Regions from separate parts of the Streptomyces sp. WMMB303 genome, predicted to be linked through region 3. Evidence: riboswitches for the same ligand, from Rfam matches in the RefSeq annotation. Region 3 holds a riboswitch; each other region holds the start of a gene.

Region 1 (3,426 bases), 1.3 Mb from region 3:
GAGTCGAAGGACTGGTGTGCGACCGATTCGACGCAGCGCTCGATGCAGGGCAACGCATTGTAAGCGGGCGTTATCACGCTCACAATATTTCTGTTCTCGCTCATGGCTCGACGGTGGCCATTCGGGCGTACCCGCGCCAGAGGAAAGCGGTGTTCGGGTGAACGCCGGCCGCGGCGCGGCGGGCGTCGGACGGAGGGTGCACGCTCCGGTGCGTACGGCGACCGGGGCGGGGGAGGGCGCCCCCTGGTGGCCCGCCGGCCGGTGGTGCCGAGACGGCGACTGCCCGCCACCGCGAGGGTGGCGGGCAGTCGCCGCATGGGTGCTTCGGCTCAGTAGGGGCCGTTCACGTTGTCGATCGAGCCGTAGCGGTCGGCGGCGTAGTTGCAGGCCGCGACGATGTTGGCGACCGGGTCCCGCTGGTCGTAGGCGGTGCCCTCGACGTGGAAGGCGTCGAAGGTCGGCTTGATGACCTGGAGCAGGCCGATGGAGGGCGTGCCGTTCTGGGCGTTGATGTCCCAGTTGTTGATGGCGTTGGGGTCGCCACCGGACTCCCGGATGATGTTGCGGTGGATGCCCTCGTAGGTGCCGGGAATGCCGTGCTGCTTCATGATGGTCAGCGCCTCGTTGATCCAGCCGTCCAGATTGGTGGACTGGGTCTTGTGCACGCCGCCGGTGCGCTCGGCCGAGCTGCGGTCGGCGCGCTCGGGCGTGGCGTCGCTGTTCTCAGCAGGCTTCGAGGCGGCGTCCAGCGTCAGCTTCTGACCGGGCAGGATCAGGTCCGGGTCGCCGCCGACGGTCTTCTTGTTGGCCTCGTAGAGGGTGTTCCAGCCGCCCTCGATGTCGTGGTCCAGGGCGATCCGGTACAGGGTGTCGCCGCTGACGACGGTGTAGGAGCTGGGCTCCTGCTCGGTCTTCACCTGCGCGGCGGCGCCGGACCGTGCGGACTGCGTCTGCTCCTGCACCTGCGCCGGGGCGGCGTGCGCGCTGCCCGCGGCCAGCAGGGGAGCGGCGATGCCCGCACCGCCGGCGGCGAGGGCGATCGAGAGCCGGAGGCGGCGGGCGCGGAACGGATGACGGGCGTGAAGGCCACGAGACATGGGGGTGTCCTCTCCTAGCGCCTGCGAGGTGAGCTGTCGGATTCGGGCTGGAGTTGCCCGGCCATATCCGCTGTGCCGAGGCACAGCGGCCATGACTTCACCCCTAGCCGGGCCGCGAAGTGCGGCTCGGCACATAAGTGGGTCCCCCGCTCCTGCCGCGCGGTACTGGTGCGAATTTCCTAGCCGGGCGGCAGGATTCGGCGCCCCGGCAGCGGAACTCCGGCCGTTCATGGAGGCCGGAGCCAGGACACAGAAACACAATGGATTGCCCGGATCAAGGCGCGTGATTCCCGAACGGGGCAGCCGCTGGAAATGATCTAGCAATTCTTCAACGCTATGCTGTGGATCATTTTCTGTGCGTGAAAAGCCGAACCTTCCGGTCCTTCGAAAGGCTCTTATGGAAAGGCTTCCTGATGAGCTGTCAGAAGATCTTGCTGATTTCCGGGTCCGGCTGGTGTGTTTCCCGACACAGCGTACGACCGGGAAGGGCAAGTCCTGTATATCCGGACATTGCCGGTGAATACCGCAGAATGCAGCCGGTTGCCGGATCCCGTGGGGGGTCGGAGGCACCGCACGGAGCAATTCTACTAAGCGCGATCGTATATCGGCGTGCGGGGGTGCGGGGGTGGTCCGGAGCGGCCGGGGCGCGGCCGGGTGGTGGGCGCCCGGCCGCGCGCACCGGAAGCGTTCGCGATGTCGCGGCGGTGGTGTCAGTCCTGGGGGCCGTCGAGCGGGACCCCGAACCAGCGCACGGCGATGGGCCGGGTGCCCGGTCCGGCTTCGGTGCGGTCGCGCCGGAAGCGTCGCAGCAGCTCCAGGTAGGCGTCGTGGAACTCCCGCAGTTCCTCCTGTGTGAGGTGGAGGGTGCTGCGGGAGCCGGACACCCACTCGTCGTCCTCGGCCGGACGGTCCGCGTGGCGCCGGACCAGTTCGATGTCCTCCTGCAGGTGCGCCCGGTCCAGTTCCTCGGCCATGGCGCGCTCCGCGCCCGGCAGGCCCGCCCGGGAGGGGCGCCGCACGTCCGTGCCGCGCACGCCGCGCCACCAGCGTTCGCGTCCGTTCGCGTCGTGGTCGGGGTCGTCCTCGACGAGGCCGGCCCGGGCCAGCCGGCGCAGGTGGTAGCTGAGCGTCCCGGTGTTCTCGCCGAGAGCCGAGGCGAGTGCGGTGGCGGTCGCCGGGCCCGCGGCGGCCAGTCTGCGCAGGATCTTCAGGCGCAGCGGATGCGCCAGTGCTTTCAGGGTCGCGGGGTCGCTGACGGTGTGCTGCCCCTGGTGGGAAGCGGTGCGGTCCTGGTGCGACGACTCGGTCATACCCCGAGCCTATCGCAGAGAAAACTGTGCAGAGCTTCCTGTGCAGAGGTTTCTCTGCAATGCTCAGTGGGCCCGGAGCACCATCACCGGCCTCGCCGCCCGGCGTGACCGGCGTGCACTCGCGCCGCTCCCGCGCCGACCACTTCGAACACGTCAGGACAGACACATGGCCGATGAAGCCGTCCGCATGCGGCACGTCACCCGCCGCTACGGCACCGGTGCCGGAGCCGTCACCGCGCTCGACGACGTCACCCTCGACTTCGGCCACGGCACGTTCACCGCCGTCATGGGCCCCTCGGGATCCGGGAAGTCGACTCTGCTGCAGTGCGCCTCCGGGCTGGACCGCCCCACCTCGGGATCGGTCGCGGTGGGCGGGACCGAGCTGACCGGGCTCGACGAGACCCGGCTGACGCTGCTGCGCCGCGACCGCATCGGATTCGTCTTCCAGGCGTTCCATCTGCTGCCGTCCCTGACGGCCGAGCAGAACATGGGCCTGCCGCTGCGCCTGGCGGGCCGCCGACCGCCGTCCGCCCGCGTCGCGGAGGCGCTGCGGCAGGTCGGACTCGGGTCGCGGGCCCGGCACCGGCCCGCGGAGCTGTCCGGCGGCCAGCAGCAGCGCGTCGCCCTGGCCCGTGCGCTGATCACTCGTCCCCAGGTGCTCTTCGGCGACGAGCCCACCGGCGCGCTGGACTCGGTGACCAGCCGCGAGGTCCTCACCCTGCTGCGCGACATGGTCCACCAGGAGGGGCGGACGACCGTCATGGTCACCCACGACCCGGTCGCCGCCGGCTACGCGGACCGCGTGGTCTTCCTCGCCGACGGGCGCCTCGACGGGGAGCTGCACGGCGCGTCCTCGCCGCAGATCGCCGAGCACATGGCGAAGCTGGAGGCCCTCCCGTGCTGAGAATCGCCCTGGCCACCCTGCGCACCCGCTGGACCGGCTTCGTCGGCAGCTTCGTCGCGCTCGCCCTCGGGGCGGGACTGCTGGCCGTCATGGGACTCGCGCTGGCCTCGTCGTT
Region 2 (3,426 bases), 1.7 Mb from region 3:
AACGCGTAGTACGGCAGGACGGCCAGCGACTCGCGTCGGGCGAGCTCTTCCAGTTCGCCCTCGTAGGTGTCGCGGGAGACGAGGTTGTAGTGCGGCTGGAGCGCCACATACCGGGCGGCGCCCTCCCGGTCGCTGAACGCGAGCGATGCGGCTAGACGGGCCGGCGAGATGTTGGAGGCGGCGATCTCGCGGACCTTGCCCTCCCTGACCAGGTCGTCGAGGGCCGAGACGATGTCGGAGACCTCGACGGATTCGTCGTCGAAGTGCGTGTAGTAGAGGTCGATGCGATCCGTCTGCAGGCGGCGCAGCGAATCCTCGCAGGCGGCTTTGATGGTGGCGGGGGCGAGTCCCATGTGGTCCGGGTGGCGGGCCACCTTGGTGGCGACGACGACGTTGTCGCGTACGGAGGGGCCACGTGCGGCGAGCCACTCACCGATGACGGTTTCCGACTCGCCGCCCCTGTTGCCCTCCACCCAGGCCGAGTAGCCGTCGGCCGTGTCGATGACGTTGCCGCCCGCGTCGGTGTAGGCGTCGAGCACCGCGAACGAGGTGGGGGTGTCCGCCGTCCACCCGAAGACGTTGCCGCCGAGCACCAGCGGTGAGACGGACAGTTGACCGATCTTCCTGTCGGCATTCATCTGCATGCCGCGACCGTAGCGCGGGGGCGGGCGGTCCCGCAGGCGCGCACACCGGGCGGCCCGGACGTCGCGCCCCGATGCCGGTCCGTGTCGGGGGCACGCGTGCGGTGCGGTCAGCTGTGACTCCCGTGTCCGTGCTCAGACCCCTGAGTCCCTTGTCCGTGCTCGGACCTTGACGTGCTTGTCGGCGCTCAGACCTTGACGCCCTTGTCGCGGAGCCACGGCAGCGGGTCCACCGGGTCGCCGCCGTGCGGGCGGACCTCGACGTGCAGGTGGGGGCCCGTGGAGTTGCCGGTGGAGCCGACCCGCCCGATCACATCGCCGGTGCCGACCTTGTCGCCGGCCGATCTGGTCATGGACGAGAGGTGGCAGAACCAGAGTTCGGTACCGTCCTCCAGCCGCAGCACGACGCGGTAGCCGTACGAACCGGCCCAGCCGGCCTCCTTGACCGTTCCGCTGTGGACGGCCTTGACGGGCGTGCCGTTGGGGGCGGCGAAGTCCTGTCCGGTGTGGTCGCTCTGCCACATGCCGCCCGCCTGGCCGAATCCGGCGCTGAGCTGGAAGGAGGCCAGCGGTGCCGTGTAGCTGCGGGCGAGTTCGGCGCGGCGGGCCGCTTCGGCCTTGCGCTTCCGCTCGGCTTCCGCCTTGCGCTCCTGCTCGGCGGCGGCCTCGCGCGCCCGCTCCTGCTTCGCCTCTTCGGCAGCGGCGGCCCGTTCCGCGGCCTCCGCCGCGGCCGCGCTCGCGGCCTGCCGGGCCGCCTTCTCGCGGGCTTCCTCGTCCGCCGCGGAGCGGTGGCGTTCGGCCTGTTCGAGGATGCGGGCCCGCAGGGCCTCGCCCGCGTCGGTGCGGCCCGCCGCCCTGTCTTCGTCGGAGAGCCCGGCCTGGGTGAGGGGAGCGGCTTGCGCGTCCCCGGCGCTGCCGGAGCCCGTCGCACCGTCGGCGTCCTCGGAGAGCAGGCCGCCGATGCCGGGCAGGTCCTCGGCGTCGGGCAGCCGGTCGGGGATGCTCCGGAGCGCGTCGGCGGCGGTGTCCACGTCGGGTACGGATATCGTGCCGGGGTCCCGGTCCTGGGCGGTCGCCATACCGCCGGCGCCGACGGCTGCGATCATGCCGACCCCCAGGACGGTGCCGCCCCGCGCCACGCCTCCGGCGCGCTGCTTGGCGACCCGGTGCCGGCCCCGTACCGGAATCGCGGAGTCCTCGGAAGGGTTCCAGTCCTCCCACGGCTCGTCACCGGCTTCACTCGCGTCCTTGTGCGGCGGCATGGGGCCGGGGCCCGGGCCGGCGGAGTCGCCGTATGTGGACGGTCCCGGGACGGGGCCGCGGGGCGCGGCCTGGCCGTAGGGCGCTGCCGGGCCTGCGTGGCCGGCCGGGTCGGTGGGTGGGGCGTACGCGTCCGTCTGGGACGCATGGCCGACGAAGCCCTGGGATCTGGAGGCCACGGGGGCGCTCTCCTTTCCTTCCTTCTCGCCTACCGGGTTAGCTGACGGGTTCGGAGCAGGAAGGTCTCCTACGGGCGTCCTCTCGCAAGGGCGTCCGATTCACCCCGTCCCCCTCGTCCGGCTGACGAGGAGGGGTGGTTCCCCGGTTCCCACGGTGCTGTGCGGCCGATCGGGTGCTGCTGTTGCACCGCGTGCGGGATTCGGCGACGGCGCACGGTGCCGTCTTCCGTGACGGCAGTGACGACCGTGCTGCGTTATCGGACGTTAATAGAACTGCGCCCGGGATTCCAAGCCGTTCCCCGTAATTGACGTGAGTCCCGCCTCGGTCTCCACCGGCCCCCTCCGTGCCTGCCCGGCCCGCGCGGCGTCCTGCGGTGGGGGCGCGCCGGCCGGCGCACCGGGCTCAGGCGTCGCGCGATGTGTCGCCCGGGGTGTCGCGGGCGACGGCGAGCAGGGCCATGTCGTCCGCTGACCGGCCACCGGTGTGGGCCGCGACATCGACGAGGACCGCCGCCAGCAGCTTCTCCGGATCGGCGAAGGAGGCGCGGGAGAGGCGCTCGGCCGGCTGGTAGAAGTCGCCCTCCGGGTTGCGGGCCTCGGACAGGCCGTCGGTGTAGAGGAGGAGCTGGGCGCCGGGCGGGAAGACGAACTCGTCCACCTGCTGAGGCGATACGGCCAGGTCCGTCATGCCGAGCGGGAGTGCGGGGATGGTGGGCTCCAGCAGGGCGGCCCGGCCGCGGTGCAGCAGCACCGGAGCGGGGTGGCCACGGTTGAGGACGCGCAGGACGACCTGCTCCTCTGCGGCTCTCTCCTCCGCGGCCGCGCTGCCTTGGCCACCACCCGCTGCACCCGGTGCGCGCGGCCCACCCGGTGCTTCCGGAGTGGTCGGGGACGCTCCGGGCGCGGGAGGATTCGGGGGCTGCGTGCTCGGGTCGACGACCTCGACCAGTACCGCCGTGCTGAAGTCCTCCAGCCGCGCCGCACCCTGGAGGCGATGGGCGTCCCGCTGGAGAGCCCGGTCGAGACGGGCCGCCACACCGGGGAGGGTCGCCTCCCGCTCCGCCGCTTCCCGGAACGCCCCGACCAGGAGGACGACGGCGGCCACCGCGTCGAGCCCTTTGCCCCGTACGTCGCCCAGCAGCAGTCTTACGCCGTACGGAGTCTCCTCCGCCGCGTAGAAGTCCCCGCCGATCCGGGCCTCGGCCTGCGCCGCGCGATACCGCGTCGCCACGCTCAAGGCACCCACGTGGGAGGGCGGTGTGGGCAGTACGGCGTACTGCACGGCCTCGGCGATGCTGCGCGCGGAGGCCAGTCTGCTGCCGCTGCGGAGCAGGACGTAGTTCACG
Region 3 (3,426 bases):
AGGCGACCTCGGCCTCGTCGGCGGGCTCGCTCGCGGGGCGGCCGAGGTCATCGATGCGGTCATAGCGCACGGTCGCGATGAACTCACCGCCGATGGTCGCCGCGAGGCCGACGCGGTCGACGTAGTCGTGGTGCGTGAAGCGGCGCACGTCGCGGTCGGACAGCCGTGGGTAGGGCGCGAAGAAGCGGTAGTACTTGGACTCGTCCGACACCTGCTCGTAGAAGCTGACCAGGCGCTCCGCGTCGTCCGGGGCGATCGGCCGCACCCGGGCCGTACCGCCGTCGCGCAGCACGATGTCCGCTTCCCAGTGGGCCGGGTAGGCGCGCTCCTCGGGACTCGGCATGAGGCCAGCGTACGGCGGAGGGAGGGCGCGTGCTCAGGGGTGTCCGGAGGCGTCGTATCGTCGGCGGCCGGAGCACCGTCTCCCGGGGACGCCGTCGCGGTTCACGGAGGACTCGGGCGACCGTGCAAGACTGGTCTAGACAACCTCGTACGACTCGAAGGGCAACACCATGGTTGAGCGCCGCGTCACCGTCGGCTGGGCCGAGGGGCTGCACGCCCGCCCCGCCTCCATCTTCGTCCGCGCCGCGTCGGCGACCGGAGTGCCGGTCACCGTCCGGAAGGCCGAGGGCACTCCCGTCAACGCGGCCTCGATGCTCGGCGTACTCGGCCTCGGCGCCGAGGGCGGCGAGGAGATCGTCCTGGCCTCCGAGGCGGACGGCGCGGAGGCGGCTCTGGACAGGCTGGCCAAGCTGGTCGCGGACGGGCTGGAGGAGCTTCCGGAGACGGTCTGAGCAGCTGGCCGGCCCCGGCCCCCCGCGGCCGCCGAAGCGGGCGGCACCGCAGGCCGCATGCGGCAAGCCCCCGGTCCGGTCACCGGGGGCTTGCCGCATGCGGTGCTGAGAGGGACTTCGGCCTCAGACCTTCACACCGTGCTTGCGCAGGTAGGCGACCGGGTCGATGTCCGAACCATAGTCGGGACCGGTGCGGGCCTCGAAGTGCAGATGGGGGCCGGAGGAGTTGCCGGTCGAGCCGGAGAGCCCGATCTGCTGACCCGAGGTGACCTGCTGGCCGACCGAGACGCCGATCGAGTTGAGGTGGCCGTACTGGGTGTACGTGCCGTCCTTGTGCTTGATCACGATGTTGTTGCCGTAGGCACCGCCGTTCCCGGCCTCCACGACCTCACCGGCGGCCACCGAGTGGACCGGGGTGTTCATCCCCGCGTGGAAGTCGATCCCGGTGTGGCTGCCGGACGACCACATGCCGCCGCCCTGCTGGTAACCGGTCGAGACATAGGAGCCCTCGACGGGCAGCACATAGGCGTTGAGCTTCGCACGCTCGGCCTCCCGCGCCGCCTTGCGCTTGGCCTCGCGCTCCTTCTCCGCTTTCTCGGCCGCCGCCTTGCGCCGGGCCTCGTCGGCCTTCCGCTTGGCCTCCGCCTTCGCCTCGGCGGCCGCCTCCTTGGCCTCGGACTCGGCCTTGGCCTGCTCGGCCCGGAGGGCCTGCGCGGACGCCTGCTCGTCCAGCGTCTTCGAGATCGGGCCGCCGACGGCCTCGCTCACCTCGGCGTTCTGCTGGAGCGGCGCGGTGTTCTGCCCGCCGCTCGCGGCGAAGGCGGGGGAGGCGATGGACCCGACGACGCCCACGGTGGCGAGGCCGGCTATACCGGCCGCCCCGCCCGCGGTCCTGCGGGCCTTGCTCGGACGCCTGTGCTTGCCGGTGGCACGGGTGAACGCCATAGGGAGGCGTACTCCTTTCCTTCCTTCTCGCCTACCGGGTTAGCTGACGGGTTCGGAGCAGGAAGGTCTCCTACGGACCGCCTCTTGCGAGGCCGTCCGATTCACCCCAATGGGACGTGGGTCCCCGGTCCCCCTCGGCCGCTGCCTCGGGGATTCGGCGATCGCGGTCCGTCGGCCGCGGGTGCGGTCACTTCTGACGGACAGCGGCAACGACGCTAATCGGGGCCAACTCCGAGCGGCAAACGAATCCCTGGCTTTGTCACGTACGCCACACTCCAACTCACCAGCAACCGCAACGAAAGCGGACATCACAAAGGGCCCGGAAGGAGCAATTCCTCCTCCCGGGCCCCACTTCCGCCCCCCGACCGACGCCCGTCGGCCGGGCTCAGCCGCCGGTGACCACCTTGACTTCGCCGATGCCCAACTCCCGGACCGGATCGGCGATCTGGGAAGCGTCACCGACGAGCACCGTCACCAGCCGGTCGGCCGGCAGCGCGCTGACGGCCGCCGCCGTGGCCTCCACCGTGCCTGTCTCGGCCAGTTGGGCGTAGAGCCGGCCCTGGTAGTCGTCGGGCAGGTGCTCCTCGACCTGATCGGCCAGCGTCTCCGCGACGGCCTGGGCCGTCTCGTAGCGCAGCGGAGCGACCCCCACCAGGTTCCGCACGGCCACGTCCCGCTCCTCGTCGGTCAGCCCCTCCGCTGCCAGCGTCCGCAGCACCTGCCACAGATCGGCCAGCGCGGGACCGGTCACGTCCGTGGCCACCGAGCCGCTGATGGCCAGCAGCGCGGCCCCGCTGCCGTCCTCAGCCGAACGCAGCACATGCCCGAACGCGCGGACCCCGTAGGTGTAGCCCTTCTCCTCGCGCAGCACCCGGTCCAGCCGCGAGGTGAGGGTGCCGCCCAGGCAGTAGACGCCCAGCAGCTGCGCGGGCCACACCCGGTCGTGCCGGTCCGCCCCGACCCGTCCGATCAGCAACTGCGTCTGCACCGCACCGGGCCGGTCCACGATGACGACCCGGCCGGTGTCGTCCGCGGTGATCGGCGGCATCGCACGCGAGTCGACCACAGCGCCCGTCCAGCCGCCCAGCGTCTCGGCGAGCGCCGCCTCGACGCCGCCGTCGCGGAGCCCGTCCAGATCGCCGACCACCACGGCGGTCGCCGTCGCGGGCCGCACATGGGCCTCGTAGAAGGCCCGTACCGCGGCCGCGTCGATGCGCCGCACCGTCTCCTCGGTGCCCTGCCGGGGCCGCGACATCCGCGACTCGGCCGGGAACAGCTCGCGGGAGAGCTCCTTGGCCGCGCGGCGGGCGGGGTTGGCCAGCTCGTGCGGGATCTCGTCCAGCCTGTTGGCCACCAGCCGTTCGATCTCGCTGTCGGGGAACGCCGGGGCACGCAGCGCGTCCGCGAGCAGCCCCAGCGCCTTGCGCAGCCGCGAGACGGGCACCTCGAGCGACACCCGCACACCGGCGTGGTCGGCGTTCGCGTCGAGCGTGGCACCGCAGCGCTCCAGCTCGGCGGCGAACTCCTCCGCCGTGTGCTTGTCCGTGCCCTCGCTCAGTGCCCGGGCCATGATGGTGGCGACGCCGTCCAGCCCCTCCGGCTCGGCGTCCAGCGGCGCACGCAGATCCACCTCGACGGCCACGACCTCCTGGCCGGGCCGGTGGCAGCTCAGCACCGTCAACCCGTT

Evidence for each region. A riboswitch is a leader RNA that binds a small molecule or an ion and turns the genes downstream of it on or off. The one in region 3 is predicted to bind cyclic di-AMP.
Region 1: another riboswitch for cyclic di-AMP. It lies ahead of P2424_RS16670 (LysM peptidoglycan-binding domain-containing protein); the one in region 3 lies ahead of P2424_RS22060 (M23 family metallopeptidase).
Region 2: another riboswitch for cyclic di-AMP. It lies ahead of P2424_RS14490 (peptidoglycan DD-metalloendopeptidase family protein); the one in region 3 lies ahead of P2424_RS22060 (M23 family metallopeptidase).

Annotation. Positions count from the first base shown of each region.
Region 1 is NZ_JARKIN010000001.1:3,745,178-3,748,603, reverse strand. It holds gene P2424_RS16675 (glycosyltransferase family A protein) at 1-104, opposite strand, end outside; gene P2424_RS16670 (LysM peptidoglycan-binding domain-containing protein) at 330-1,097, opposite strand; cyclic di-AMP (ydaO/yuaA leader) riboswitch at 1,102-1,278, opposite strand; gene P2424_RS16665 (helix-turn-helix domain-containing protein) at 1,808-2,407, opposite strand; gene P2424_RS16660 (ABC transporter ATP-binding protein) at 2,574-3,311, shown strand; gene P2424_RS16655 (FtsX-like permease family protein) at 3,305-3,426, shown strand, end outside.
Region 2 is NZ_JARKIN010000001.1:3,252,749-3,256,174, forward strand. It holds gene P2424_RS14485 (aldo/keto reductase) at 1-638, opposite strand, end outside; gene P2424_RS14490 (peptidoglycan DD-metalloendopeptidase family protein) at 830-2,080, opposite strand; cyclic di-AMP (ydaO/yuaA leader) riboswitch at 2,092-2,296, opposite strand; gene P2424_RS14495 (PP2C family protein-serine/threonine phosphatase) at 2,484-3,426, opposite strand, start outside.
Region 3 is NZ_JARKIN010000001.1:5,000,592-5,004,017, forward strand. It holds gene P2424_RS22050 (bifunctional GNAT family N-acetyltransferase/acetate--CoA ligase family protein) at 1-343, opposite strand, end outside; gene P2424_RS22055 (HPr family phosphocarrier protein) at 513-794, shown strand; gene P2424_RS22060 (M23 family metallopeptidase) at 918-1,739, opposite strand; cyclic di-AMP (ydaO/yuaA leader) riboswitch at 1,754-1,909, opposite strand; gene P2424_RS22065 (pitrilysin family protein) at 2,125-3,426, opposite strand, start outside.